DNA from 4 places in the Tardiphaga sp. 839_C3_N1_4 genome. Region 1 is predicted to be linked to each of the others. Evidence: predicted binding sites of a transcription regulator. Region 1 holds the regulator's gene; each other region holds the start of a gene.
The links. The regulator PhoB, encoded in region 1, activates phosphate uptake and scavenging genes when phosphate is short. The targets are predictions, from matches to a motif close to TGTCATNNANCTGTCAT.
Positions count from the first base shown of each region.

Region 2: a site for PhoB is predicted at 1,780-1,796, ahead of AB8A38_RS18410 (alkaline phosphatase D family protein). Genes of this name have one in related genera too.
Region 3: a site for PhoB is predicted at 6,257-6,273, ahead of AB8A38_RS01620 (glycerophosphodiester phosphodiesterase family protein). Genes of this name have one in related genera too.
Region 4: a site for PhoB is predicted at 5,570-5,586, ahead of phnC (phosphonate ABC transporter ATP-binding protein). Genes of this name have one in related genera too.

Region 1 covers NZ_JBPWQD010000001.1:3,644,909-3,652,439, forward strand. Annotated here, with positions in the region: gene AB8A38_RS17485 (aspartate aminotransferase family protein) at 1-1,005, opposite strand, end outside; gene AB8A38_RS17490 (GcrA family cell cycle regulator) at 1,452-1,961, shown strand; gene phoB (phosphate regulon transcriptional regulator PhoB) at 2,157-2,861, opposite strand; gene phoU (phosphate signaling complex protein PhoU) at 2,953-3,666, opposite strand; gene pstB (phosphate ABC transporter ATP-binding protein PstB) at 3,695-4,522, opposite strand; gene pstA (phosphate ABC transporter permease PstA) at 4,519-5,364, opposite strand; gene pstC (phosphate ABC transporter permease subunit PstC) at 5,366-6,364, opposite strand; gene pstS (phosphate ABC transporter substrate-binding protein PstS) at 6,512-7,522, opposite strand.
Region 2 covers NZ_JBPWQD010000001.1:3,855,278-3,862,808, forward strand. Annotated here, with positions in the region: gene AB8A38_RS18410 (alkaline phosphatase D family protein) at 177-1,730, opposite strand; cobalamin riboswitch at 1,874-2,066, shown strand; gene AB8A38_RS18415 (TonB-dependent siderophore receptor) at 2,173-4,440, shown strand; gene AB8A38_RS18420 (PepSY domain-containing protein) at 4,443-5,891, shown strand; gene AB8A38_RS18425 (TAXI family TRAP transporter solute-binding subunit) at 5,888-7,306, opposite strand; gene AB8A38_RS18430 (4a-hydroxytetrahydrobiopterin dehydratase) at 7,508-7,531, shown strand, end outside.
Region 3 covers NZ_JBPWQD010000001.1:266,314-273,844, reverse strand. Annotated here, with positions in the region: gene AB8A38_RS01665 (response regulator) at 1-208, opposite strand, end outside; gene AB8A38_RS01660 (RAD55 family ATPase) at 211-1,698, opposite strand; gene AB8A38_RS01655 (hypothetical protein) at 1,909-2,160, shown strand; gene AB8A38_RS01650 (formyltransferase family protein) at 2,157-2,861, opposite strand; gene AB8A38_RS01645 (hypothetical protein) at 3,041-3,502, shown strand; gene AB8A38_RS01640 (NIPSNAP family protein) at 3,563-3,871, opposite strand; gene AB8A38_RS01635 (ArsR/SmtB family transcription factor) at 3,942-4,655, shown strand; gene AB8A38_RS01630 (alpha/beta fold hydrolase) at 4,727-5,734, shown strand; gene AB8A38_RS01625 (GCG_CRPN prefix-to-repeats domain-containing protein) at 5,923-6,183, shown strand; gene AB8A38_RS01620 (glycerophosphodiester phosphodiesterase family protein) at 6,304-7,531, shown strand, end outside.
Region 4 covers NZ_JBPWQD010000001.1:2,922,102-2,929,632, forward strand. Annotated here, with positions in the region: gene AB8A38_RS14040 (YciI family protein) at 1-265, opposite strand, end outside; gene AB8A38_RS14045 (TetR/AcrR family transcriptional regulator) at 364-1,023, opposite strand; gene AB8A38_RS14050 (glutathione binding-like protein) at 1,124-1,774, shown strand; gene phnE (phosphonate ABC transporter, permease protein PhnE) at 1,775-2,623, opposite strand; gene phnE (phosphonate ABC transporter, permease protein PhnE) at 2,620-3,504, opposite strand; gene phnD (phosphonate ABC transporter substrate-binding protein) at 3,585-4,523, opposite strand; gene phnC (phosphonate ABC transporter ATP-binding protein) at 4,637-5,446, opposite strand; gene AB8A38_RS14075 (chloramphenicol acetyltransferase) at 5,671-6,321, shown strand; gene AB8A38_RS14080 (alpha-D-ribose 1-methylphosphonate 5-triphosphate diphosphatase) at 6,318-7,505, shown strand.

The DNA of each region.
Region 1 (7,531 bases):
GCGCACTTCGCTGAGCACATCTGGATGGCCATCGACCACACCCGCGAGTTTCTGTTTCAGCAGCAGCGACATCTTCTTCACATGGTCGAAGAAACCGGGCTTCAGCATGATATCGAGCACAGAATTCGCGGCAGCGACCGCCAGCGGATTGCCACCGAAGGTCGAACCATGGGAGCCGGGCGCCATGCCTTCGGCCGCTTCCGCCGTGACGAGGCACGCACCGATCGGGAAGCCGCCGCCGAGCGCCTTGGCCAGCGACATCACATCAGGCGTCACGCCGATGCGCTGATAGGCGAACAGTTCGCCGGTGCGGCCCATGCCGGTCTGCACTTCGTCGAAGATCAGCAGAATGCCGTTCTTGTCGCAGAGTTCGCGCAATGCGCCGAAGAACGCGTTGCTCGGCGCACGCACGCCACCTTCACCCTGCAGCGGCTCGATGAGAATGCCGGCGGTGTTCGGACCGATCGCCTTCTTCACGGCTTCGATATCGCCGAGCGGCAACTGGTCGAAGCCGTCGAGCGGCGTGCCGTAGCCTTCGAGATATTTGGCAGCGCCGGTCGCGGCGAGCGTGCCGAGGGTCCGGCCATGGAACGCGCCTTCAAAGGTGATAATGCGCGTGCGCTCGGGATGGCCTTTGGAGAAATGATAGTGCCGGGTCACCTTGATCGCGCATTCCATCGCTTCCGCACCCGAATTGGCGAAGAACACGAAGTCGGCAAAGCTCTGTTCGCACAGCCGGGCCGCGAGGCGCTCGCCGTCCGGGCTCTTGAACAGGTTCGACATGTGCCAGAGCTTGGTGGCCTGCTCCTGCAATGCGGCGACCATATGTGGGTGCGCATGGCCAAGTGCGTTCACGGCGACGCCGCTGGTGAAATCGAGATAGCGCTCGCCATCGGTTCCAATCAGCCACGCGCCTTCACCGCGCTCGAAAGCGACATCCGCACGCGCGAAAACAGGCAGCAAGTGAGCCTGAGAGAGGGGCGAAGACGTTGCGTTGCTGGTCATAACCGATCCGATCGAAAAGACTGCGGCCGCGTCGATGACAACTGTGCGAAATCGAACAACGGACCCTAGAAACGAAACGTGCCGCCCTTCTCGGGCGGCACGTGGGCATTATTCTATGTGTGCTGTGAAGACTGTCAACCGCGCACTGCGGCTTTCGAGTCACACGGAGTCGCAGAAAAAGCCGATTTTGCAGCTTTACTTGCAGAAGCATGTGGACGCGGCATGCCCGACTCTTGCGCGCGAGTCACGGCATATTGTAGCTTTTGCCTCGTCGGATACGACATCTCGTGCGGCGGTAGATCCTTTTGACACATCCAGTGCGGCGTAACAGCCGGACGCGAAATTCGCGCCCGGTGAGCGCTAAAGGATTCTGACCGCAGGGATTTTTGAAGTCTCAACTCGCAGCGCTGCCCGGTCAGGCCGGCGCTCACGAAGGGAAAACGGCGATGACGGTAATGACATGGACCGACGATCGCGTCGAACAGTTGAAGAAACTCTGGGAAGGCGGCCTTTCCGCCAGCCAGATCGCTGCGGAACTCGGTAACGTGACCCGCAACGCCGTGATCGGCAAGGTTCACCGCCTTGGCCTGTCCGGTCGTGCCAAGAGCCCCTCCTCGGCAGCTCCGCGGCAGCGCAAGGCGCGCCCGGCGCAGCAGATGGTACGCGTCGCCCGCCCGATGGCGCGCGGCAATACCGCGCTGGCCCATAATTACGAGATCGAGGCCGAGCCCGACCCGATCGCCTATGACAACATCGTGCCGATCAGCCAACGCCTGTCGCTGGTCGAACTCAACGAAGCCACCTGCCATTGGCCGATCGGCGATCCGTCGAGCGCGGACTTCTATTTCTGCGGCGGCAAGGCCCTGGCCGGCGCCCCCTATTGCGCGCATCACTCGCGTATCGCCTATCAGCCGGCCAGCGACCGCCGCCGCGCGGTCCCAAAGCCGACGCGCTGAGCTGGAAAGCATCTAAACCAAATGAAAATGCCCGGTGATGAGCCGGGCATTTTTCGTTTTGGGGGAATTGTGAGCGGAGACCTCTCCGCCGTCATGCCCGGCGAATGCCGGGTATCCACGTCTTGGCCGAACACAAAGACGTGGATGGCCGGGACAAGCCCGGCCATGACGAGAATAACTGTCGATAGCGGAGTATTACTCCGCCGCCTTGTCGAAGCGATCGTCCAGCGCATAGCCGGCGCCGCGCACGGTGCGGATTGGATCGGGCTCACCGGCGGGATTGAGCAGCTTGCGCAGGCGGCCGATATGCACGTCGACGGTGCGCTCGTCGATATAGATGTCGCGGCCCCAGACGCTGTCGAGCAACTGCTCACGGCTGAACACCCGGCCCGGATGTTCCAGGAAGAACTCCAGCAGGCGATATTCGGTCGGACCGAGATCGATCGGGCGGCTGGACCGCACGACGCGGCGCTTGTCACGGTCGAGTTCGATGTCGCCAAACGCCAAGACGGTGGCGAGACGCTCGGGAGCTGCACGACGGAGCAGGCCCTTCACGCGGGCCAGGAGCTCCGGCACGGAGAACGGCTTGACGATGTAATCGTCGGCACCGGTGGCGAGACCGCGAACGCGCTCGCTCTCTTCGCCCCGCGCCGTCAGCATGATGATCGGCAATGCCTTGGTTTCAGGCCGTGCGCGCAGACGGCGGCACAGTTCGATGCCGGACAGGCCCGGCAGCATCCAGTCGAGCACCACGAGATCCGGCACCCGCTCCTTCAAACGGGTATCGGCATCGTCGCCGCGCGCGACGGTTTCAACATCATAGCCTTCGGCGTCGAGGTTGTAGCGAAGAAGCGTCGTGAGGGCTTCCTCGTCCTCCACCACCAGAATGCGTGCATTCACAGCCATATGGTCAATATCCTCAGTGACGTCCGAAAAGCCTTTAGGTCATGATCCTTGCGGAAGACTGGCTTCCGCTTTTCCGGATCACGCTTCAGACCGTCGGCGTATTCGCGAATGTGGTCATGTCGCCCTTCGGGCGCTTGTCGAGGATCTGCTGACCCTCGATCATGTAGAACACGGTTTCCGCAATGTTGGTGGCGTGGTCACCAATCCGCTCGATGTTCTTGGCGCAGAACATCAGGTGGATACAGAACGAGATGTTACGCGGGTCTTCCATCATATAGGTCAGGAGTTCGCGGAACAGCGAGGTGCAGATCGCGTCGATTTCCTCGTCGCCCTTCCACACCGTCATCGCAGCGGGCAGATCGTGTGCGGCATAGGCGTCGAGCACGGCCTTGACCTGGGTGGTCACGAGGTCGGTCATGTGTTCGAGGCCGCGGATGAGCTTCAGCGGATGGAAGTCGCTGTCGAGTGCATTGACGCGCTTGCCGATATTCTTGGAGAGATCGCCGATGCGTTCCAGATCGGTGGCGACGCGCAGCGCGCCGACGATCTCGCGCAAATCGACAGCCATCGGCTGGCGCTTGGCGATGGTCAGCACGGCGCGCTCTTCGATCGTGCGCTGCAACTGGTCGATCTCGGCGTCGGTGGCGACGACGCGCGCACCGAGCGCGACGTCCCGGCGGATCAGCGCGTCGACGGATTCGACGATCTGCCGTTCCGCGAGGCCACCCATCTCGGCGACGAGACGGGTCAGCTCCTGCAGATCGTCGTCGAAAGCCTTGGTGGTATGTTCAAAAGCCATCTCAAATTCCTCCCGCGAGTATGTCGCGTCAGCCGAAGCGGCCGGTGATGTAATCCTGGGTGCGGCGATCGGTCGGCGACGTGAAGATCTTGTTGGTCTGATCGAATTCGATCAACTCGCCGAGATACATGAAGGCCGTGCTGTCGGAGACGCGGGCGGCTTGCTGCATGTTATGGGTCACGATCGCGATCGTGTACTGATCCTTCAACTCGTCGATCAGCTCCTCGATCTTCGCGGTCGAGATCGGGTCCAGCGCCGAGCACGGCTCGTCGAACAGGATCACTTCCGGCCGCACCGCGATGGTGCGCGCGATGCACAGACGCTGCTGCTGACCACCCGACAGGCTGAGGCCCGACGCGTTGAGCTTGTCCTTGACTTCGTTCCAGAGTGCACCGCCGCGCAGCGCCCTCTCGACGCGCACGTCCATCTCCGACTTGGAGATCTTCTCGTAGAGGCGGATACCGAAGGCGATGTTTTCATAGATCGTCATCGGGAACGGGGTCGGCTTCTGGAACACCATGCCGACGCGGGCGCGCAGCAGGTTGAGATCCAGCTTTGGATCCAGAATGTTCTGGTTGTCGAGCATGAGCTGACCTTCGGCGCGCTGGCCGGGATACAGGTCATACATGCGGTTGAAGATACGCAGCAGCGTGGACTTGCCGCAGCCCGACGGGCCGATGAACGCAGTCACCCGGTTCGCCATCAGCGTCAGGTTGATCTTCTTCAGGGCGTGGTGTTCGCCATAGTAGAAGTTCAGGTCGCGCACGGTGACCTTGGGACGGGTCTCGCCCTGCAGGGCCGACGGCGGCGGCATCGAGACGGAAGGAACGCCAGACGACACAGAAAGCTCACTCATTTTGCTGTCCTCTCGGCGCCGAGAATGCGCGCGCCAATGTTAAGGGCAAGTACGGTCAAGGTGATGATCAGGGCACCGCTCCAGGCGAGCTGCTTCCAGTACTCGTAGGGGCTCTGCACGAAGTTGTTGATGGTCACCGGCAGGTTGGCCATCGTCTTGGTGAGATCGAGGCTGAAGAACTGGTTGCTCAGCGCGGTGAACAGCAGCGGCGCCGTTTCACCGGCAACACGTGCGGTCGCCAGCAGCACGCCGGTGATGAGACCGGCGCGGGCTGCACGATAGGCGATCCGCTTGATGACCAGGGAGCGCGGCAGGCCGAGCGCCGAGGCCGCTTCGCGCAGCGGGTTCGGCACGAGACCAAGCATGTCTTCAGTGGTGCGAACCACGACGGGGATCACGATCACGGCGAGCGCAAGCGAACCGGCGAGAGCCGAGAAGCCGCCCATCGGAACCACCACCGCACCATAAACGAACAGGCCGATGATGATGGACGGGGCCGACAGCAACACGTCGTTGATGAAGCGGATCACCGAGGTAAGTTTGTCGTGCTTGCCGTATTCCGCGAGATAGGTGCCGGCAAACAGGCCGAGCGGCGCGCCGATGCCGACGCCGATGACGGTCATGATGATCGAACCGACGATGGCATTGAGCAGGCCGCCTTCCATGGAGCCGGGCGGCGGCGTGTTCTGGGTGAAGATCTGCAGGCTGATGCCGGCGATACCGTTGTAGAACAGCGTGAACAGGATCAGCGCGAGCCAGGTGACGCCAAAGAGAGCGGCACCCATGCAGAGCCCACGGATGATCATGTCGTTGCGACGGCGTGAAGCGTAAATCGGGTTCATATTAGTTGCCCGCCTTCTTTTCCAGACGCAGCAGCATCAGACGCGCTGCCGAGAGCACGAAGAATGTCAGCACGAACAGCAGGAGACCGAGCAGGATCAGACCCGATTGATGCAGACCGTCGCTCTCCGCGAACTCGCTGGCGATCGCTGCCGAGATCGTGGTGCCCGGGCCGAAGATCGAGCCCGTGATACGGAACGAGTTGCCGATGATGAAGGTCACCGCCATCGTTTCGCCGAGCGCACGGCCGAGCGCCAGCATGACGCCACCGATCACACCAACACGGGTATAGGGGATGACGACGTTGCGGACGACTTCCCAGGTGGTGCAGCCGACGCCGTAAGCGGCTTCCTTGAGCACCGGCGGCACCGTCTTGAACACGTCAACCGAGATCGAGGTGATGAAGGGCAGCACCATGATGGCGAGGATCAGCGACGCGTTGAACAGCGAGAGATAGGACGGCGGGCCGGCGAAGATCACGCCAAGGACCGGGACGCCTTCGAAGGCGCTGATCATGAACGGCTGCACGTGGTTGGCGAGGAACGGGCCGAGCACGAAGAAGCCCCACATGCCGTAGATGATCGAGGGAATACCGGCGAGAAGCTCGACCGCCATGCCGATCGGGCGGCGCAGCCAGTTCGGGCACAGTTCGGTGAGGAAGATCGCGATGCCGATGCCGACCGGGATGGCGATCGCCATCGCGATCACCGAGGTGATCAGCGTGCCGTAGATCGGACCGAGTGCACCGAGGACCGGCGGATCAGCCGACGGGGCCCAGCGCTGCGTCGTCAGGAACGAGAAGCCGAATTCTCGAAGCGCCGGCCACGCACCAACGATGAGCGACAGAATGATGCCGCCGAGGATAAACAGAACGGACAGAGCCGAAATGCGGGTGATCCAGTAGAACGCCTGGTCCCCGGTCTTGAAGGCATTCAAAGCCTTCGCACGATCATAAGGTCCGGCAGCGTCCATCGAAGAGCTCTGTACGGCCATGTCTGCCACGCCAGTCCCCTGTAATTGTTACAATACCCCAAAACGCATTGCCCTGGAGGGGCTTGTCAGGGCGCGAAGTCAGAAGAGAAGAAGAAAGAAATTCAGCCCTGCAGCAGACGGAGGAGAGATGCCCCTCTCCTCCGCCCACACACCAGATCAGCTCTTGATGTCAGCCGACCAGGTCTTTTCGATCAGCTTGACGACGGGTTCCGGCATCGGAATGTAATCGAGCTCTTCAGCCATCTTGGCGCCCTTCTCGAACGACCACTTGAAGAACTTGATCGCTTCAGCCGAGGCTGCCTTGTCGGTCGGAGCCTTGTGCATCAGGATGAAGGTCGCAGCAGTGATCGGCCACGAGGTTTCGCCCGGCTGGTCGGTGAGGATCACGTAGTAGCCAGGAGCCTTGGCCCAATCGGCGTTCGACGCAGCAGCCTGGAAGGCCGCGACGGTCGGCTGCACGGTCTTGCCAGCCTTGTTGACCATGCCGGTATAGGTCAGCTTGTTCTGCTTGGCGTAAGCATATTCAACATAACCGATGGCATTCTTGGTCTGGCCTACGTTGCCCGCGACGCCTTCGTTGCCCTTGGCGCCAACGCCAACCGGCCACTCGACGGCGGTACCGGTGCCGACCTTGGTCTTCCAGTCAGCCGAGGCCTTCGACAGATAGTCGGTGAAGTTGAAGGTGGTGCCCGAACCGTCCGAACGACGAACGACGGTGATGGCGGCCGAGGGCAGCTTCAGCTTCGGGTTCAGCTTGGCGATGGCAGCGTCGTCCCACTTGGTGACCTTGCCGAGATAGATGTCGCCGAGCACTTCGCCGGAGAGAACGAGCTCGCCCGAGGCGATGCCTTCGAGATGCACGACGGGAACGATCGCGCCCATCACCATCGGCCACTGAACCAGGCCGTCCTTCTCGAGCTGCTCAGCCTTGAGCGGCGCGTCGGTGGCGCCGAAGGTCACAGTCTTGGCCTGGATCTGCTTGATGCCGGCGCCCGAACCGATCGACTGGTAGTTCAAACCATTGCCAGTCTCTTTCTTGTAGGCGTCGGCCCACTTCGAATAGACCGGGAACGGGAAGGTTGCGCCGGCACCCGTGATGTCGGCGGCAAATGCCGAGGTCGAGGCGGCAACGAGGCCGGCAGCGACGATCGCTTTGAGGAATTTCATGGGATGTCT
Region 2 (7,531 bases), 210 kb from region 1:
GCTCGACAAAAGGCCTCAGCCTTGCGCTCGAGCGCGTTCGATAACTGCCTCGTCTGAAAACGCGCTGGGGCAATCCCTCCAAAAGCAAACCCGGCCAGAAGGGGCCGGGTACTCGGACGCGTTGCGGCGCAATATAGGGGAAAATCACCGAAAAACAATGCGAATCTGCCAAATGGTTAGCCCAATTTCGGGTCCAGAACCGTGGCCCAAAGGGCCATATCGGCCCGATCTCGCAAGGTAACGGTCATTTGGCCGCTTTGGCCGTCGATTTTGACGTGGCCGAAGAACTGCATGCCTGCCGACGGGGGCAAATTCTGCTTATCGGGCCCCGGCGCCTTCACGAAACGGACCTCAGGACCGAAGGTATTGTCGAGCGCCGCCGGCCCGAAAGTTCCGGCGTGAAACGGGCCCGAAACGAACTCCCAGAACGGCTCGAAATCCTGAAACTGCGCCTTGTCGGGATTGTAATAATGCGCCGCCGTGTAATGCACGTCGGCGGTCAGCCAGACCGTGTTGCGGATACCGGCCGATTTGATGAAGCGCAGGATATCGGCAATTTCCAGCTCGCGGCCCCGCACTGGCCCGTCGCTCTGCGCGATGGCCTCAGACCCGGTTTTGTCGGCGGCATTGTCATAGACGACGAGGCCGATCGGCATATCGGAGGCAATGACCTTCCAGGTCGCCTTCGACGCCATCAAGGCGCGCTTCAGCCAGGCCATCTGCTCCGGGCCAATGAAATACGCATCCGGACCATAGCTCTCCTGCAGGTTCGGGCCGTTGGGCCCGCGATAGCTCCGCTCGTCCAGCATGAAGACGTCGAGATGCGGGCCGTAATTCAGCGTGCGATAGACCCGGCCGGGTTCGGCCGGATTGATAGAGATCGGATACATCTCGTGAAAGGCACGCGCGCCCCGCGCCGCGAGCATTGTGATGTCGCGCTCCTTGTAAGACGACGGCAACTGCTTCGAGAGCGACCAGTTGTTGGTAACCTCGTGATCGTCCCACTGGCCGAAGATCGGCACCTGCGCATTGAATGCGCGGACATTGTCGTCGAGTAGATTGTATTTGTGCGCGGCGCGGAATTCATCGAGCGTTTCGGCGACCTTCGCCTTCTCCGGCACCGTGATGGTGTTCTTCCAGATCGTGCCGTCAGGCAGTTTCGTTTCAGCCAGGATCGGACCATCGGCGTAGATCGTATCGCCGGAATGGATCAGGAAATCTGGGTTGTGCTTGCGCATGGTGGCGAAGGTGACCATGCCGCCATCCTCGGCATTGATGCCCCAGCCCTGCCCGGCGACATCGCCGCCCCAGACAAAGGATACATCGCGGCGATCGGCCGGCGCGGTGCGAAAGCGGCCGATCACAGGTTCGCTGACGATTTCGGGATGCGACAGATCGCGGAATTTGACGCGGTAGAAGATGTCCTGTCCCGCGGGCAGATTATCGAGCAACAGCTTCGCCGTGAAATCGCTCTCGAGCAGCGCCGTGATAACCGGCAACATGCGCACATTGCTGAAGGATTCGGTCGTGGCGACTTCCACCATCATCTGCGCCGGGCGATCGGCGCGCGACCAGATCATGCCGCTGCTCGTCCCGACATCGCCGGACTGCACGCCATGCGACACGACCGGACGATCCTGCGCGCGGCTGAGGTAAGGCATCGCCAGGAAGCTTGCGCCTGTTACGGCTGAGTGCGCGAGGAAGCGGCGACGGGATAAACGTAGTGCCATGGCGAACTCCTGATCCTGGCTCTGGCACCAGTGGCTCTAGGCAGATCGCTTGACGCTGCGATGACAGGTGATGCGCAATATCAACACCCGCCAAAGCAAGCTGCGAATGACTGGCAGCTTGATTGACACATTTGGAAATTTCACCTTAACGTGAATGCGACGGTTCCCCTTCGGGGATCAAAAGGGAATGCGGTGAGGGGGATCCCCCGATTCCGCGGCTGCCCCCGCAACTGTAAGCGGCGAGCCTGCGCCAAGAGCCACTGGGTATTCACCTGGGAAGGCGGCGACAGGCACTGACCCGCGAGCCAGGAGACCTGCCGCCAGTCGTGGTCACACGCGAGCACATTGGGCGGGGTGTCCTGGTGGAAGTCACACTGCCTGTTTGAAAGCGGCGGGGCGACTTGGTTTGCGGTGACGTGCCACGTAACCGCGAGTCCTGTTCATGACCTCCGTTTCTCCAGTCGCATTGAAGCGACATACGCCCTTTCTTTATTCTATTGCTCTCTCCTGCTTGTTGTGTCCGAGTGAAAGCTGGGCACAAGCTGCACAGCCCAGCCAGACGCTCGATCCTGTTGTAGTTCAGCCGTCAGCGACGCCTCAGCGGGCACGCCGCGCCACGAACGGCACTGCATCGCGCGCTGCGCGCTCGCGGCAGCAGCGCAATGTCGCCGCCAATACCGGCGCGCCGGTTGCCACGCCGACAGGCCCTGTCTTCGCAGCGCCGACGCTCAACCTCACCGGCACGACATCCACGGGCAGCCGCCTCGGCCTCACGCGCCTGCAGACGCCGGCCAGCGTCGAAGTGATCTCCGCCGAGACTATGGCCGAACGCGGCCAGCAGAACGTGGTCGATGCCGTCACGCAGAATGCTACCGGCTTTACGGCCATCGGCGAACCCGGCAATGGCGGCATCGCTTTCAGCACCCGCGGCTTCGCCGGAAGTGGCTCCGTCACTTCGCTTTATGACGGCACGCGCCTCTATGTCGGCTCCGGCACGGTGAACTTCCCCTTCGACACCTGGACCGCCGAGAAGATCGAAGTACTGCGCGGCCCGGCCTCCGTCATGTATGGCGAAGGCGCTATCGGCGGCGCCATCAACGTGATTTCGAAATTGCCGCTCTGGGTGCCACGCAACCAGGCTGAAATCTCGCTCGACAGCAACATGACGCGCCGCATCGCCCTCGATAGCGGCGGTCCGGTCAGCAAGGACGTTGCCTATCGCATCGCCGTCACCGGCAACGCGTCCGATGGCTGGGTCGATCGCGACAACACCTCGAACATCGCGCTGCACGCCGCGGTGCAGATCAAGCAGACCGAGGACATCACCTGGACGCTCTCCACCGACTATGGCGACCGCCATCCGTCAAAATATTTCGGCACGCCGCTGATCAATGGCCAGCTCAATGAGGCGATCCGCTTCAAGAACTACAATGTCAGCGACAGCAACATTCGCTATCAGGACAGCTGGAGCCAGGTAAAGACCGAGTGGCAGGTCAGTGACGGCATCACCCTGCGCAACACGCTCTATTACATGTATGCGAAGCGCCACTGGAAGGAGGTCGAGATCTACGGCTTCAACTCCGGCACCGGCCTGATCGATCGCAGCGACTATTTCGAAATCTTCCACCAGCAGCAGCAGATCGGCGACCGCATGGACGCCACCTTCCAGGGCCATCTGTTCGGCATGGTCAACACCTTCGTGGCAGGCTTCGACGTCAACCGCATCGACTTCAAGCACACTAACAATTCGCCCTATGGCGGTACGTCGTCGGTCAATCCATATAATTTCGATCCCGGCCTGTTCAGTAGCCCCGATCCGACGATTCCCGGCTTCAAGAGCGTCGCCAATCAGTACGCGTTCTTCGCGGAAAACCGACTGGCCGTCACCGAACAATTGTCGCTGATCGCGGGCGTCCGCCAGGACCAACCGACCGTCGAACGAACCGACTACCGCAATCCCGCCAACAGCTACACACGGGACTATTCGGCGACATCCTGGCGTGTCGGTGCGGTCTATACCCCCATCCAGAATCTCGCGTTCTACGGCCAGTATTCCACGGCGGCGGATACGGTCGGCGGACTGATCTCGGCGAGCAACGCCAATGCGAAGTTTGAGCTGGCGACCGGCAAGCAGGCCGAGATCGGCGTCAAGCAATCGTTCTGGGGCGGCCGCGGCGAGTGGACGCTGGCCGCCTATCAGATCGAGAAAAACAATCTGCTGGCGCGCGACCCGAACAATCTCGACTTGGTGGTGCAAGTCGGCCGGCAGTCGTCGCGCGGTGTCGAGGCGTCGATCGGCCTCGTGCTCGATCACGGCTGGCGCATCGATGCCAATACCGCTTTCCTGCGCGCGAAGTATGACGACTTCCTGCAGCCCAGTGGCGTGAACTTTGCGGGCAATGTTCCCGTCAGCGTGCCACAGAACGTCTCCAACATCTGGGCAACATGGGGTTTTGCGCCGAACTGGTCGGCTAATGCCGGTGTGCAGATCGTCGGCAAGACATTCGCCGACAGTGCCAATACGCTGGAAATGCCGAGCTACACACTGGTCAATGCGGGCCTGCAGTGGAAGCCGGACGTCAACACCGCGGTGTCACTGCGCGTCTACAACCTGTTCGACAAGATCTATGCGACGTCGAGCTACAGCGACAATCAGTGGATCCTCGGTATGCCGCGCACCGCCCAGCTCGCCGTCAACGTGAAGTTCTGAGCTTGTCGCGCAAGCTGACACGAACACTCCGGCGGTGGCTGTATATCGGCCACCGCTGGATCGGCATCGTCACCTGCCTCTTCTTCGCGATGTGGTTCATCTCCGGCGTGGTGATGATGTATGTCGCGTTTCCCGGCCTCTCCGATAAAGAGCGGCTGGCGGCATTGCCCGATATCGTCTGGGAGAAAGTGGCGCTCTCTCCCGACGAGGCGATGAAGGCTGCCGGTGCCACGCGCTATCCGCGCGAATTGCGATTGAACATGGTTGCCGACGAGCCGGTGTATCGGTTGACTGGCTGGGACGGCAAACGGCAAACCATCTCCGCCGTCGATGGCCGTACCATCACCGAGATCAACGAACTGCAGGCACTTGCAGTCGCGCGGCATCATCCCGCCAGCAAGTTGCCTCAGCTCGAAGAGACCGTCGATCGCGATCAATGGAGTGTTACCGCACGCTACGATCCGCTGCGACCATTGTATCTGATCACACTCGGCGACGATGCCGGCACCAAGCTCTACGTCTCCTCGCGCTCCGGCGAGGTCGCACTCGATACCAATCGCACCGAACGCGTCTGGAACTGGCTCGGCTCGATCCCGCACTGGATCTATCCGACCGTGTTGCGCAAGGACGGACCGCTGTGGCGGCTCGTCGTGCTGTGGATCTCCGGCATCTGTTTGATCGTCGGCGTTACCGGAATATGGATCGGCATTCTGCGCGTGCGCCTCAAGCGACGCTATGCGAGCGGCAACATCACGCCCTATCGCGGCTGGATGGCATGGCATCACGTCACGGGCCTGATTGCCGGCCTGTTCGTGCTGACCTGGATGTTCTCGGGCTGGCTGTCGCTCGATCCCGGCCGGGTTTTTGCCGACCGCAATACGCCACGCGAGGTATTGCAGCGCTACGCCGGCCACGATGCGCCAACCATCGCGGCAGCCCTTCGCGCACCAGCGGACAAAGCCGCGGTCGAAGCGCGCTTCGTGTGGCTCGACGGGGCGCCTCTTATGATTGTCGCGAAGCGCGACGGCACGAAGACGGTGATCGATCCGGCAAGCGGCGAAATCGCGAGACTGCCGCAAGATCGTCTCTGGAAAGCCGCAACAACACTGCTGCCGGGCTCACGCCTAGAAACCCAGCTAAGTATCAGAGAATACGACGCTTATTGGTACGCACACCACAATGACCGCGAATTGCCGGTGTTGCGCGCCAAATTCGATGACGACGCGCAAACCTGGTTTCACATTAGCCCCGTCACCGGCGACATCCTCGGCCGTATCGACTCAAGCCGGCGCACCTATCGCTGGCTGTTCAACGCGCTGCACAGTTTCGATTTTCAGTTGCTGCTGATGTATCGCCCGGCCCGGGACATCGTGGTGTGGCTGCTGTCGATTCTCGGCACCATCGTCTCGGTGAGCGGCGTCGTGATCGGCTGGCGTTATCTCAAACGCTAGACTGCGAGCGGCCGCGGCGGCTGTCGCAATTGCTCCGGCGGATTCATCGGCTCGGGCGGGATCATGCCAATCAGCGCCTTGCGGTCGGCAACGGCGTTGTGGAATTGCTCAAGCGCAATGTTGAAGGCTGTCAGCGTGCCTTCCTCGATGGCGCCGTGCTCGTAGCAATTCAGCGTATGACGCAGAATATCGTCGGCCTCCGCCTGCATCGTATCGAGCTCTTCGAGAGACTCGCTCTTGCGTGCGGCGGCAATCATGTCGAGCAGACGATCGCGCTCCGACACATTCACGTTGCGCTCGTCCTTCTTGAGATAGCTCGCGAACCAGGCGCCGATCGAGCCCATCGCCGAGAGCCCCATCAGGCTCCACCAGATGTAATCGCTGTAGCGATCGAGGAAGGTCTTTTCTTCACCATCCACATAGGCGGCCGCGCCGGGATGCACAGGAATAACCGCATCCTTGTCGGTATCGGGCGTCTCGATCTTCGCCGCCAGCGGGAAGTCGTTGATGATCTGCTGACGGATCGCAAACAGCTGCCGCGTGAAGGCGGCGATGGTCACATCCGACAGGCTCTGCCGTGCCACGATGTGATGCGAAAAACTGATGGTCTTGACGTCATCGTCGGGCCGCGCCGGCGCGCCGCCGAATGCGCCGGCAGGAATTTCCGATGATTCATACATCGGGAAATTCTGCGCGATGGCTTCGGCCGAATCGATCGCGAGGAAAGTCGGCGTGCCATCGCGGCTCGAAGCCTGGATGGCGTCATTAGTGATCTTGCTGTTCACGGGACCTGCCGCGATGAACGCATCGACCTTCTGGTCCTTCACGGCCTCGGCCACTTCGGTGGTCGAGAACTGCACGATGGTGACCTTGGCGGGATCGACGCCGTATTGCCGCAGGATGATGTTCAGCAGGTTGACGTTGGCCTGCGTCTTGCCGATCACACCGACACGGCGTCCGGCGAGCTGCGAGAATTTGGTGATCTTGGGTCCCGACTTCTTGCCCTTGGCCGCCGGCGGCACCCATATCACAGCGACGTTCTTGCGCAGCGTAGCGACCGCGCGCGCATTTTTTGGTACTTCCAGATCGCCGCGGATGATCGCGAGATCGGCCTTGCCATCCGCAAGCGCCTTGGCGCTGGCTGTGGCACCTTCGGTGAGGATCGGCCGCAGCCGGACTGTATAGTGATCACGCGAGAACGATTGCACCAGCGCCTGCACGACCTTGACGTCATCGCTGTTCGGTGGACCGACGGCGATGCGCAGCGGCACCGGCTTCATGGCGAAGTAGTAAGCGCCGGCCACGGCCGCGACGATCGCCAGTGTCCCGGCCAGCGTGATCAGCGTCATCTTGCGCCGGATGGACCGCGGCGACGGCGGTCCCACCGGCCCGATAACATCGGGACCATCTGCCATGGATCTGGAAAACAATCGCTTCAAATTCATCTGCGCCAAATGGGGTTCGAGCGACAATGTAGCAAAGTTTCGGGTCGACGCGCCGTTCCACCGGCAGCATGGTTACCAGCACGCTTGGTTACCGTTCTGCATGCGCGGCATTTGCTGCCTTATTGTGGCATGGATCCCAACTGTGTCACCGGGCGTTAGAGTAAAGTTCAAGTGAAGCAGGAGGTTGGCATGGTG
Region 3 (7,531 bases), 3.4 Mb from region 1:
CCTGCCCCATCGCTGCGATCAGGCCGGCGCCGTCGAGGAACGGCATCATAAAATCGGTCAGCACGAGATCGGGCGTGTCCCGATGCAGAATGTCGAGCGCCTCACGGCCGTTGCCGGCTACGAGGACATTGAAGGCGTATTCGCTCAACAGGACTTCGAGCCAGTCCGCGATCGCCCATTCGTCCTCGACAATCAGGACAGTTCGCACCGCTATTCTCCAGTCAACTTAAGATCCGTCGATGGAGTTGGTGCAGGTCCCTGACTAGAAATGTCCCTGAGGATGCGCTCCGCGCTCTGGAAATCGACATCAAGAACGATGCCGCCGTCGAGAATTTCAAATCGACGCATGCGCATATCGGTCCGGCGGTCACGCGATTTCAGAATGGTCATCAGACGATGGTTTTCCGAGCGCAGGGCTGCGAGATGCAGCGCGATGATGTTCTCGGCAACCGCGGAGAGACCCGTCTGATTGACGCCCTTGAGCGGCTGCCCGGGTGTCATGCCAGCGTGATCGGTTTCTGCCGTCGCCAGCGTGGTAACACCGAGTGCGCGCAACTCGTTGCACAGCGCCGACAAAAAAGAGCCGATGCGCTCCTTTTCGTCGGTGAGCTTCGAGAAGCCTTCGATGCCATCGATCACCAGACGGCGCACGCCGTTCTGCCTGATGGTCGCAAGCAGCTCGGTTGCGACCTCGTCGAGCACCGCTTCTGTCTGCGGACGCCACATCAGCGTAACCTTGTCGCCCCGCGATTTCAGCGGCAGCTTGAGGCTGTCGGCCTTGATCCGCAGCGCCATCGGATTCTCGTGAAACCCGAACAGCATGGCCGGTTCATTGGCGGGACCGCCGGTCAGGAACTGAAGACCGGCCGTGGTTTTGCCGGATCCCGATGGTCCGAGCACCACCGTCACCGAATGCGTATCAACGCCGCCGCCGAGCATCTTGTCGACGCCGCCAATGCCGACGGACACCATCGGACCGTCGGCGCTGTCCCAGACGCTCGGCGTCTCCAGCAGCGCCTCGATACGCGGATAGATGGCGTGGCCGTTCTCAGTGATGCGATAGGAGTGCTTGCCGCCCATGAACCAGCTGCCACGCAGCTTGTGGACCTGAAGTGACCGCTCGGCGCGCCGGCCATGCAGTGCCGACTGCAGCTCGATGAGACCGTCCACCATCGTATGCTCAGGCGGATGCGCATCGGCGTCGAAGGCGCTGGTCAGCAGGAACATGGTGCAGTTACTGAACGCCGCCTGGGTCTGCAATTCGTGGATGAACTTCTTCAGCTCAAGCTCGGAACGCGCCTTCTCATGGACGGTGATGAGGCCATCGAGCACCAGAATGCTGGCATTCCGGGTACGCACCTCGCGGCGAACCACATCGAGCAGCCCGCGCAGCCCGTCGTCTTCCAGCGTCTTGAAGGCGCCGACATAGGACATGCGGTCGGGAATTGCCGCTTCATCGAAGAAGGTCATCCGCCGCATATGCCCGATCATGCGGGCGTGGCTCTCTGCAAGCAGCGTGATGTAAAGCGCGTTACGCCCCTGCGCGGCCTGCGCGAAGCAGATCTGGTTGCCCAGAATCGTCTTTCCGGCGCCCGGGGCGCCCTGAATGATGTAGATGCCGCCGTCGAAAACGCCCCCGCCCAGGATCGCATCGAGACCCGGTACGCCGGTTGTAAACCGGCCGTTATCGCCACTCATTCCGAAACTGCCCCTAACGTGTCACCTATGCCGGTGAGATGTTGAAACGCGTCGGGGAGCGATGGGTTCCAAAGCTTTTTCAGAAATATTTCGAAACACTGCCTCTCAGCAAGGCAGCATCCCGCTAATAGCGCCCCCGAAACGGAACATCGGCCTTTACGGGCCATTGCTGTCCGGTCACCCTGACAACATCAGGCATGGAGGACGGAAATGAATCAGAAGCTGAATACCTGGACGTCGCAGCCTGAACTCGCCGGCAGCGATATGGTGTCGACGAATGACGGTTCTTATCATCCGGATTGTGGCGAAGAGCATGATCACAAGCCGACCAAGGCCATCATCGGCGTGGGACTACTCGTGGTGCTGAGTTTCCTGCTCTATGAATTCAACGGCAAGGTGTCCAAGACGCACACGTCAGCGACCCCGCCCGCGCAGCACCAAAGCTTCGCGGCAAACCACTAGGCTTTGACAGCTTCATCCGCAATAGCACTTTCAGTGTCGGGCACGACGACCCGAAACTGTAAGCCGTGCAGACCGATGGTCGGCACGATGCCGAAATGGTCGGTGCCGAAGACTTTGACCCGATGCTGCAGTTCATCTTTCTCGATGCTTACCGGGATATCGCAGATCTGCTCATAGGCCCTACGCGTGTGACGCGTGTTGCCCCAGCGCAGCGCCCGCTCGATCAGCGGGTCCGGCTGTGTGGCCAGGACGCGTGCCATCCGCCAGAAAGTCTGCACCAGCTTCGTATAGGCAATCTCTTCCAGACCCGCGACACTGATATCAGCCGGAATTGGGAACGCCTCGACATCCACGATCGGTCCGGCATCGACACGTGCAATCATGCGATGGACCGTGCAGCCGAAGTCGGTCGCGTGATCGTAGAGCGCAAAATGCGCCGGGGCCCAGCCGGGATATTGCGGCGGGCCGGGATGGAAATTGTAGGCGCCAAAGCCAAGCTGATCGAGCACCGCGCCGGGGACTATCACACCAGTGGTGAACGAAATCATCCGCGCCCGGCCCAGCCAGTCGAGCTCGATCGCCGCCAGATCTTCAGCTGTGAAAACAGGAAGGACCGTAAGGGCCGGATTGTGACCACGGAGCAAAGTTGTAAAGACCGAGTGCTCAGCAGGACCCGTCAGGAGGATAATCGTATCGAACATTCGGGCTGCCACGCGCTTCTGCGAATCAATAATCGCCTCAGCGTCGCAGCCAGGCCTTAACATCTGATGAGCAGGCCCGATCACGCTGCATTGCCACATAGGACCTGGCTCTGGAATGGCGCAATCGCGGGAACATGCACCTCATCTGACGGTTGTCCCTCTGCACAGGAGGACACGACATGGCGAACATTCCCCATCCCAATGATCCGTATCGTCCAAATCCCGCTGATGACATCCGCAATCCTGCGCGGCTCGACAATGAGCTGCAGGCCGATCCTGAACTCGCGGAAGGGCCAGCGAGCGGTAGCCGCATGGCTATTTATGCACTTGGCGTTGTTGTCTTGCTCGGCGCCGTATTCTACGGCTTGAACAATACATCCACGACTCCGGGCGACGCGACGAAGACCGCGTCCCAGTCCGCGCCAGCGACGCAGGACAGCACGCCAAAGGCGCCGGCGCCAACCAACAACATCGCGGACTCCTATTCGAAGCCGCCAGTGGCACCCGGCGTACGTGACGTGACGCCCACCAACAAGCAGTCCGGCGTCACCACCGGTGCGGCACCTGCGCGACCGCAGGCTCCGCAATCGGCTCCGACCGGCACCGAGATCGACAGCTCGAAGGGCGGCGCGCCGAAGTAACGGCGCGACCGGGCAGACAAGGCTGCGGGCATCGATGCCCGCGGCTTTGTTGCACATGGATTATGCGCTCACCTGACGCAGGAACGTGCGTTCCTCTGCGAGGATGAACTGGTGCTCCTCGGCCGACGCGAAATTCGCAACGCCTTCCGCATTGCTCCGCAGTCTGGCGCGATAGGCTTCATAGGCCGCGAGACTTGGAAACGAGATCAGGCCGAATGCGACGTTGTTCGTTCCTTCATGGGGCATCCAATAGCCCTGCAGATCACCACCGCATTTGGGAATAATCGTCAGCCAGCGCTTGGCGTAGGCTTCAAACAATTCGCGTTTGAATGGATCGATCTGATAGCGAATGAAGACAGTGATCGTCATGACGGCTCCCTCTGCAGATGCCTGGATATAGCCGCTTGCTCGACCGCAATACTTTGATTAGCGTCGAAGTATGAAAGCAGGCCCCGACATCGCCGTGGTCGCTGCACTTGTTGGCGATCCTGCACGCGCCAATATGCTGACGGCGCTGATGACAGGCCGTGCGCTGACCGCGAGTGAACTCGCCCAGGAAGCCGGGATTACGGCGCCAACCGCGAGTTCACACCTCTCCAAGCTCGAAGCAGGTGGCTTGATCGAGCCGGAAAAACAAGGGCGCCATCGCTATTATCGCCTCACCGGCCCCGATGTCGCCGGCGTGCTGGAAGGCCTGGCCGGTCTGGCAGCCCGCGCGGGCCATCTCCGTCTCCGCACCGGGCCGAAAGAACCGGCATTGCGCCGCGCACGGATTTGCTACGATCACCTCGCCGGCGATCTCGGCGTGCAGATGCTCGACAGTATGCGGGCACAGAGACTGATCCGGCAGACCGAGCAGGTCATCGAACTCACGACCCAGGGCAGCCGGTTCGTTGCTGAAGAATTGAGGATAGATCCGGCAACGCTGGCTCATCCGCGCCGGCCGGTCTGCAAGGCCTGCCTCGACTGGAGCGAGCGGCGCCACCATCTGGCCGGGACACTTGGCGCCGCCATCATGATCTCATTTACTGCCATGAAATGGGCGGCCAGAGATCCCTCACCCGGCAGCCGCGTGGTGCATTTCACCCGCAGCGGCGAGAAGCGCTTCGAGGCATTGTTCGGCACGACCGGCGACGCTATCCGGAAAACGTGAAGACGCCGGCTTACCTTTGCCGCAATGCAGCCTGAAACCGCGCCGGTCCTTCCTTCCCCCGGAGCTCCTCGATGACCCGCCTGCTGCTCGCTGCACTGATTGCAACCCTGCCGTTCACCTCATCGCAAGCGGCCGAGCCTCCTGCGGCACGCGAGCCTTACGGCATTGGCCTCGAAGGCTTTCCCTATCCCTACCCCGTCAACATGCTGCCGCTGGTCAATGACGGCGAGCAGGTGCGCATGGCCTATATGGACGTGCCATCGGCCAAGCCCAATGGTCGGACTGTGGTGCTGCTGCATGGCCGCAATTTCCCGTCGAGCTACTGGGCGCCGGTAATCGGCACGTTGAACGAGGCCGGTTACCGCGTCGTGGTCCCCGATCAGATCGGCTTCGGCAAATCGTCGAAGCCATCAGGCGATCTGCATTTCGACAACCTCGCCCGCAACACCGTCGCGCTGATGGATCACCTCGGGATTGCAAATTTCGACATCGTCGCGCATTCCCTCGGCGGCATGTTGAGCGTGCGCGTTGCCCGCGCTTATCCCGATCGCATCGATCACCTGCTGCTCGCGGCGCCGATCGGACTTGAGGACTATCGCCTCTATGTGCCGCCGACGCCGACCGAGAAGATTCTGGAGAACGAAGACAAGCTGACGGCGGAGGGCTACCGCAAACAGCTCGAGGTGAACTATTCGCTGAAGATGCAACCCGATCAGGTAACGCCCTTTATCGACGCGCGTTTCAACATCAAGGGGTCACCGGAATATCCGCGCTGGCTGCGCGCCTTCGTCAGCTCGGCGCAGCTCATTTATCGCGAGCCCGTGGTCCACGAAATCCCGCTGATGGCGCTGCCGACCCTGTTCATCATGGGCGCCGACGATCACAACGCACCGGGCAAGCCGAATGCGCCGGAGGCGCTACGCTCGAAGATGGGCCAGAACGCCGATCTGGCAAAGGCGCTGGCGGCGAAGATGCCGAACGCGAAGGCCGAGGTGTTGCCCAACGCAGGCCATATCGTGTTTCTCGATGCACCGGCGAAATTCAACGAATTGATGCTCGCATTTCTCGCGGCGAAGTAGCAACTGCCGCGCCCTGCTACGCAGACATCCCGAAACATTCATGCTGTATTCAGATCGAATCGGCTTAATCGTGCTGTGCAGCGTTGATCCCTAGCAATTTTCTTGCCCCGTAAGAGTTCTGCAGCGGGTGATGCGATGCCATCATTATTCTCTGCGCCGCATCGCGGCACCATCGAGGGAGAACACGAATGAAGACGATCTTTGCGGCAGCCTTGTTTGCCGTTAGCGTCGGGGGCATCGGTGCCGCCAGCGCAATGCCTCTGGCTCCGCTGAGCGCTGCAGACACAGCAGGCGTGATCCAGGTGGCTCAGGGTTGCGGCCCCGGCTATGCCCGCGGTCCCTATGGCGGTTGCCGCCCGATGTTTCGTGGTCCGCCGCCGCGCGGCCCGGGTTACTGCCCACCCGGCTTCTTCCGCAATCCCTACGGCCGCTGTATCCGCCGCTGGTGATCGCTGCACAATCCTGACGACGAAGACCCCGCCACTGGCGGGGTTTTTTGTTGCCCACGCGGCGGTTACGGCCGTCACACGAAGATGACAGAATAGCGCTTCGCTATTCTGGAGATCGTCATGTCGCGCGCCTTGCGTCGTCTCATTCTGGCCGGGCTCCTCAGCCTCTCATCGCTGACGACCAGCCGCGCCGAGACCATTCCCCTGCCCGAGCCGCAGCTCGGCCCGCGGCCGTTCTATCTCGTCGACAAGATGAAAGACGGCCCGCTGAAGGCAAAGCTCAGCACCTGCACCGGGCCGTTTCGCAAGAGCGATTTTTCCATCGCCCATCGCGGCGCGCCGCTGCAATTCCCCGAGCACAGCCGCGAGTCCTATCTGGCCGCCGCACGCATGGGTGCGGGCGTAATCGAATGCGACGTGACCTTTACGAAGGACCGCCAGTTGGTCTGCCGTCATTCGCAATGCGACCTGCACACGACAACGAACATTCTTTCGGTGCCGGCGCTGGCGAACAAATGCACGCAACCTTTCAGCCCTGCCGATCCCGCCACCGGCAGGAAGGCGTCGGCGAAATGCTGTACCAGCGACATCACGCTGGCAGAGTTCAGGACGTTGACGGCGAAAATGGATGCCGCCAACACGTCAGCGACCACCGTTGCGGATTATCAGAATGGCACGCCGCGCTGGCGCACCGACCTTTATGCGAGCTCGGGCACGTTGATGACCCATGCCGAGAGTATCGCGCTGATCAGGAGCCTCGGCGCCAAATTCACGCCCGAGCTGAAGGCGCCGGAAGTGCCGATGCCGTTCGACGGCGATTACAGTCAGGAGAAATACGCGACCCAGATGCTCGACGAATATCGCGCCGCTGGCATTCCGCCTGGCGACGTATTTGCCCAGAGCTTCGATCTCAACGACATCAAGTTCTGGATCCGCACCGCTCCGGACTTCGGCGCGCAGGCGGTCTATCTCGACGGCCGCTACGAAACACAGGGTTTCGATCACATGCGCGCAGAGACGTGGAAACCGTCGATGGCCGAACTCAAGGCCGCCGGCGTCAGGATTCTCGCGCCGCCGATCTATATGCTGCTGACGCTCGACGGCGCCAACAAGATTGCACCATCCCCCTACGCCAAAGCAGCGCGCGATGCCGGGCTCGATCTGATCACATGGTCGCTGGAGCGCGACGGGCCACTGGCCAACGGCGGCAGCTTCTTCCATCGTTCGGTCAAACCCGCCATCGACCGCGACGGCGATACGCTCACCGTACTCGATGTACTGGCGAAGGATGTCGGCGTGCGCGGGGTGTTTTCCGACTGGCCGGCGACGACGACGTTCTATGCGAGCT
Region 4 (7,531 bases), 720 kb from region 1:
CGAGATTTTCTGCCTCGACGACATAGAAACCGAGCAACTGTTCCTTGGTTTCGGCGAAGGGGCCATCGAGCACCACCGGCGGCTCGTCCTTGCGCAGCGTTGTCGCCGCGGTGGTCGGCAGCAGGCGCGCCACCGGGCCGAGTCGGCCCTGCTGCGCGAGCTTGCCGTGCACGACGGCGAGCTTCGCCATCACGGCGTCGTCTTCGTCTTTCGACCAGCCGCCGACAACGGCTTCATCATGGTAGCAGAGGATGGCGTAAAGCATGGGGTCTCCTTGGATGAAAGACGGTCGGCATCGTGCGATACCGACAGGTTAGCGGAATTTATTGTGAAGCCGATCGGATTTCGCGCCGAGGGAACCGGCTAGCGCACCGGGCCGCAGAGCAAGGCAATTGCACCTTTCACGATCGCATTCAGCTCAGTGCGGAGAACACCGGCTCGGGCACGGATCGACAGCGAAAACAATATCGCCGACGCCATCTGCGATAGCGCCGCAACGTCCACGGTGTCCGGCATTTCGCCGCGCGTGAGTGCGGTGCGGAAGCACCAGCCGAAGGCATCGTCGACATCAGCAAAACCGCGATAGACCAATTCGCGGATGTCGGGATCGGCAATCGCATCCGAGGCCACGGTCATCACCGTGAAGCAACCGCGCGGCTCCTCACCGGTGAGATAGATGTCGAGTGCCGCATCGAAGAACCGGCGCAGCCGCTCCCGGATATCGATATCGGCCTTGAAGATCTCGGTGACCCGGACAGTGTAGTCGTCCCGATAGCGCTGGTAGCTCTTGATATAGAGTGCGCGCTTGTCGCCGAACGCGCCATAGAGCGACGGCCGGTTCATGCCGGTGACTTCGCTCAGATCGTCCAGTGATGTCGCCGCGAAGCCACCTCTGCGAAACAGCGCCAGCGCCTGCCCGATAGCCACATCGGGCTCATAGGCCCGCGGCCGCCCTCGCCGCTTCGGCCCGGCGGCAGGCTGCGGCGTTGCCACGACAACGGGCTTTTTCTTTTTTTGTACCATTTCGCACTAAATTCCTTGACCGGATCTATATTATGCGAGACGGTACGAAAATCAACCAACGGATCGACCACAACGGTCCGTCAGCTCAAGGAGACTTCCAATGGATCTCTATTTCTCGCCGATGGCCTGTTCGATGGCGACACGCATTGCGCTCTATGAGGCAGAAGCTGGCAGCGCCGCGCAATTCCTCGAGGTCGATCCGCTAAGCAAGGAAGTCCTCAGCGATGGTTCGGATTTCCGCAGCGTCAACCCGCTGGGGCTGGTGCCGACGCTGCGCACCGACGATGGCGCGATCCTCACCGAGAATGCCGCGATCCTGCAGCATGTCGCGGAGCGATTCCCGCAGTCGCCGATCGCCGCCGGTTCAGGCCTGGAGCGGTCGCGGCTGCAGCAGTGGCTCTGCTTCATTGGTACCGAATTGCACAAGGGATTTTTCGTGCCATTGCTCGCCAAGAAGGCCCCGGCTGAGATGAAGGCCTATACGCTGCAGAACGGCCAGTCGCGGCTGACCTATCTCGAGAATCACCTCACCGGACGTGAGTTCCTGCTCGACAGGTTCAGCGTCGCGGACGCCTATCTCGTCACAGTGCTGAACTGGACCATGGTATTGCCGGAGGTGGATCTAAAAAACTGGCCGGCGATCAAGGCCTATCATAAGCGCCTGCGCGAGCGCCCGAGCATCGTGCGCGCCGTCGCTGAAGAGTTCGAACTGTTCAAGGCCGAACAGGAGCGCCACAAGGCGGCGGCGTGATCACGCCACCGCGCGGCGACCGATGATGGCAAAGCGCAGTCGGCTGGAGATCCAGTCGATTGCCGCCACCGCGACGAGGATCATCAGAATCAGGAACGAGACCTTCTGCCATTCGAGCACACGGATCTGCTCAGCGAGCTGAAGACCGATACCGCCCGCGCCGACGATGCCGATGATGGTGGCGGAGCGGGTATTGGACTCGATGAAATACAGCACCTGACCGGCAATAACCGGCAGCACCTGCGGCATCAGGCCGAAGCGAATCTCATGCAGCGCACTGCCACCGGAAGCGCGGATACCTTCGACCTGCTTCTTGTCGGCGGCCTCGATGGCCTCAGAAAACAATTTGCCGAACGCGCCGAAATCCGAAATCGCGATTGCCAGCACGCCGGCGAACGGGCCAAGACCGACGACATTGATCCAGACCAGCGCCCAGATCAGCGTGTCGACGCCGCGGATCGAATCCAGAAAGCGCCTGACGGGAAAGCGCAGCCAGGCCGACGGAATGACGTTCCGTGCGGCGAGCAGACTGACCGGCAGCGCGAACACGGCTGCGAGGGTCGTGCCGAGCAGCGCGATCGACAGCGTCTCCCCCATCGCGTGCAGATAGGCAGGCAGCGACGAACCGGGATTTGGCGGGATCATCATCATGGTGATCCAGCCGAGTTCGCGCAGGCCGGTCCACATCCGCGCCGGCGAGAAATCGAGTTCATTGAGCCCGAAGATGAACAGGGCCAGCGCCGCGACCAAGATCACGGGCGCACCGGCGCGCGAGGCCATCGGTCGGTTGAAGACGTCAGGATAGCGTGCGCGCAATGCGGGGGTGTTGATATCAGGCCGCCCGCTCATGATCTCGCTTCCTTGCCGAATAGACGGCCGCGCAACCAACCGGTCCCGATGTCGATGACGAAGACCGCGACGATGATCATCAGCAGGATCGCACTGACATCGGAATAGTAGAACTTTCTAACAGCAACGACGAGTTCCTGGCCGATGCCGCCGGCGCCGACGAAGCCCATCACGGACGCACCGCGCACATTGATCTCGAAGCGCAGCAGCGTGTAGCTGGCAAAGCCCGCCGCGACCTGCGGCAGCACGGCAAAACGCATGCAGTCGACCCAGCCGGCGCCGGTCGAGCGAATGCCTTCCACCGGCTTCATGTCGATATTCTCGACGATCTCGCCATAGAGCTTGCCGAGCGCCCCAACGCAGTGGATCGCAATGGCCAGCACGCCGGCCATCGGGCCGAGGCCGAAGGCGATCACGAAGATCAGCGCGAACACGATATCCGGCACGGTGCGGCAGAATTCCATGAAGCGGCGCACGACAAAGCGCAGTGGCACCGAGGGCGCGGTGTTCTCGGCCGCGAGAAAATTCAACCCAAAGGCCAGCACGGCACCGATCAGCGTGCCGACATAGCTGATCAGCACGGTCTCGCCGAGCAGCGACAGCCACTTCTTCCAACCCCAGAACCACTCATTGACGTCGGTCCACACCCGGGTGCCAGCCTCGAGCGTGAAGATACGATCGAAATAGCTGCCGAAATTGCCGATCTTCTCGACGAAGGTCCTGAGATTGACCTCGGCCCCCAATGCCGCAACGAACAGCGCCGCAAAGCAGGCCACGACGACAAGCGTCGTGCGTAACCGCCGGCGCGCGACCGCCTTGCGATAGGCGTCGTTCAGCGCAGCGAGTTGCGGAGCCGGAAGGATGGAAACGGCGGCGGACATGATGTGCGGGCCTATCTGGGATCAGACACAGAAAAGGAGCCGGACCATTTCTGATCCGGCTCCCTTCAATGATCAGGCGATCAGGACGCCTTCTTCTTGCGAAGTGCGTCGACGAACTTGATCAGGTCGATGGTGGCGTCCCAATCCTTGGTGGTCGCGGCGTGGAAACCCTTCTTCTGGCCATCTGATAGCTTGTCGAATGCGGCCTTGTCCTTGGTCGGCGCGTCGGTGAAGGCCTTGGCGATAGCAACCTTCAGCTCTTCCGGCAGGTCCGAGCTATAGGCATAGGGACCGTTGATGATCGGGGCCGACTTGTGGATGATGCGGAAGTCTTCCTTCTTCATCGCCGAGCCGTCGGCATTCTTCAGCATGCCCTTGGTCAGCATCTGCTGCAGCGTCGAGTCGTTGTCGTTGGTCCACTGGTTGGCGGCGACATCGACGGTGCCCTGCGACAGCGCGAGCATCGCGTTTTCATGGCTGCCGGTGAACACGACTTTGCTGAAATAGGTGTCGGCGTCCGAGATGCCCATCTTGTCCAGTTCGAAGCGCGGTACGTTGTTGCCCGAGGTCGAGTTCGGATCGACGAGACCGAGGTTCTTGCCCTTCAGATTGTCGACCGACTTGTAGGGGCTCGACGCCTTGACGAAGAACACCGAGTAATAGCCGGTCGAGCCATCGATGTTGATGTCGTTGGCAAACGCATCGGTCTTGACGCCGGTGAGACGGGCGCGTGCGAACGAGGCCGAACCGTAGCTCGCGATATGGATATTGCCCGAGCGCTGACCTTCGATGACGGCTGCGTAGTCATTGGCAATGCGCAGGTTGACTTTCACGCCGAGTTCTTTCGACAGATAGGTGACGAACGGCGCCCAACGCTCGGTGACGCCCGAGGCGTTCTCGGCGGGAACGACGGCGAAGGTCAATTCCGGATACTTGGCTTTGTAGTCTTGGGCCGAAGCCGAGGTGGTGGCGAAAGCCAGCGCTGCGGCGCTGAGCAGAATGGAGCGACGGTTGATCATGACAATCCCTGTTTTGATCTGAGGTGAAACGTTTCTTCTTGGCAGAAAGCGCGTCTATCGCGGCGATGCCATCGTTACGATGACGTCACCACGATAATTTCAACGCACTGCAATCACGCGACGGCAGCAACACCGTATTCGGGAACTCGGGTGGGCGTCGGCACACGCGCCGATCCCATCACCTCGTCAGCTTCGAGATCGTAGAGTTCGCGGGCGATATGTTCGGTGAGCGCAGCCGGCTCACCGTCGAACACGACACGGCCGGCGGACATGCCGATCAAACGGTCGCAATAGGTGCGCGCCAGATCGAGCGAATGCAGGTTGCACATCACGGTGATGCCGAAGTGCTTGTTGATCCGCAGCAGCGCATCCATGACGATGCGGGTGTTGCGCGGATCCAGCGACGCGATCGGCTCGTCCGCGAGGATAATGTCGGGCTGCTGCACCAGCGCCCGGGCAATCGCGACGCGCTGCTGCTGGCCACCGGAAAGCTGGTCGGCGCGTTGCGAGGCGTATTGCGCCATGTCGAACTGTTCCAGCGCCGACATGGCCAGCGCGCGGTCGTCCTCGGGCCACATCTGCGTGAGCGAGCGCCACTGCGGCATCTCCGCCAAGCGCCCCATCAGCACATTGGTCAGTACATCGAGACGGCCGACGAGATTGAATTGCTGGAAGATCATCGCCGAGCGCGCGCGCCACTTGCGCAGATCGCGGCCCTTGAGTGCCGTGACGTCGACGCCATCGAACATGATGCGCCCATCGGTCGGCTCGGCCAGACGATTGATCATGCGCAGCATGGTTGACTTGCCGGCACCTGAACGACCGATCACGCCAACGAATGCACCGGGCTTGATCTCGAACGATGCGTTATCGACGGCAGCCTTGGCGCCGAAACGGCACGTCAGCTTATCCACCACCAGCATGAGGCACTCCAATGACAATAGACATCGCCACCGGTAACGCCCGCGTTTAACAATGATGTGACATGTGCCCTGCGCATACGGGTTATCGTCATTGCGGGAAAAACAAGCCCGAATTCATGCTGACGTCACGACACCGTCACGAAACCGACCGAAGAGGTGCCCGCGCGCCAGCGCACACTCTGATATATCACCCACCGATTCCTCTTCCGTCGCACGAGCGTCACATGGCTGGAAAACAACTCTCGCTCACGCCTGCGGTCGATCCCACCGCGAAACTCGTCGACACCAAGCTCGGCGCCTATACCGAAGTCGGCGCGCGCACGATCCTCAACGAAGTGACGATGGGCGACTATTCATATGTCGTGAATGACGGCCAAATCACCTACACGACGATCGGAAAGTTCTGCTCGATCGCGGCGATGATCCGGATCAATCCCGGCAATCACCCGATGCACCGGGCGACGCAGGCGCACTTCACCTATCGCGCCAGCGCCTATTTCCCCGGTGAAAGCGACGACGCCGACTTCTTTGCCTGGCGACGCGAACATCACTGCACTATCGGCCATGATGTCTGGCTCGGCCATGGCGCCATTGTGCTGCCCGGCCGCAGTATCGGCACAGGTTCTGTGATCGCCGCCGGTGCCATCGTGACCAAGGACGTCGCCCCCTATACGATCGTTGCTGGCAATCCGGCGCGACCGGTGCGGCGGCGGTTCTCGGAGGCAGTGGAAGACGGGCTGATGGAGCTCGCCTGGTGGGACTGGGAGCACGAGATGCTACGACAGGCACTGCCGGATTTCCGCAAGCTTCCGGTCGAGGATTTCTTAAGCAAGTATAAGGGCGTCAAGGCGCCCAGGCAGATGGCAGTGACATGACGGATATCTTCATCGACGGCGGACGCACTTTGCTCGGCCAGGACATCGCCGAGACCTCGCTGCAGATTGGGGGTGGCGTGATTGCGGACATCGGATCGGATGCGCCCCATGGCGCGCTCGGCCTCGATGCGTCCGATCTGCTGGTGCTGCCGGGAATCGTCGACCTGCATGGCGATGCCTTCGAGCGGCAGTTGATGCCGCGCCCCGGCGTCGACTTTCCGGTCGATGTCGCCTTGATCGACAGCGACCGCCAGGCCATCGCCAATGGCATCACCACAGTGTTTCACGGCACCACATGGTCCTGGGAGCCCGGCCTGCGCGGCGCGAAGAACGCCCGCAAGCTGCTGAATGCCATCGAGACGCTGCGGCCGCAGCTCGCATCGGATACGCGGTTCCACCTGCGGCAGGAGACGTTCAATCTCGACGCCGAAGATGAGATCGTAGGCTGGCTGCAGGCCGGTCGCATCAATCTCCTCGCCTTCAACGATCATATGGACATCGCCGGAATCTCAAAGCCGGCGAAGCGCGCGCGGATGGTGGAACGTACCGGGCTGAGCAGCGATGCCTTCGACCAGTTGGTCGATCGCGTGCTGTCGCGCACCGATGAGGTGCCGGCCTCGATTGTCCGCCTCGCCAAGGCGGCGAATGCTGCCGGCGTGCCGACGCTCTCTCATGACGACGCGACCCCTGCCATGCGCGACGACTTCCGCCAACTCGGCGTCAACATCGCCGAATTCCCGATCAATGAAGAGACCGCGAAGGCCGCCGCTGCGGCCGGCGACTTCATCGTATTCGGCGCACCCAACGTCGTGCGGGGCGGCAGCCACACCGGCTGGACCAAGGCGTCCGACATGATCGCCAAGGGCCTCTGCTCGATTCTCGCCTCGGACTATTATTATCCCGCACAGCTGCTGGCCGCGTTCCGGCTGCTCCATGACGGCATTCTGTCGCTGCCGCGGGCTTGGGCACTGATCTCGTCCGCACCAGCGAAAGCTGCCGGTCTCACCGACCGTGGCGAGATCATCGAAGGACGCCGCGCTGATTTGCTGCTCGTCGATGACAGCATCGCAATGCGTCCGCGCATCGTCGCCGTGATCGCGCAGGGCAAGCTCGTGCATCTGACCGATGCCACAAGGCTTCAGCCGGCGCGTGCCATGCACCGCAAGGCTATTGCCGCAGCGTAACGCGGCGGCTCCTCTCTCACTTGAGC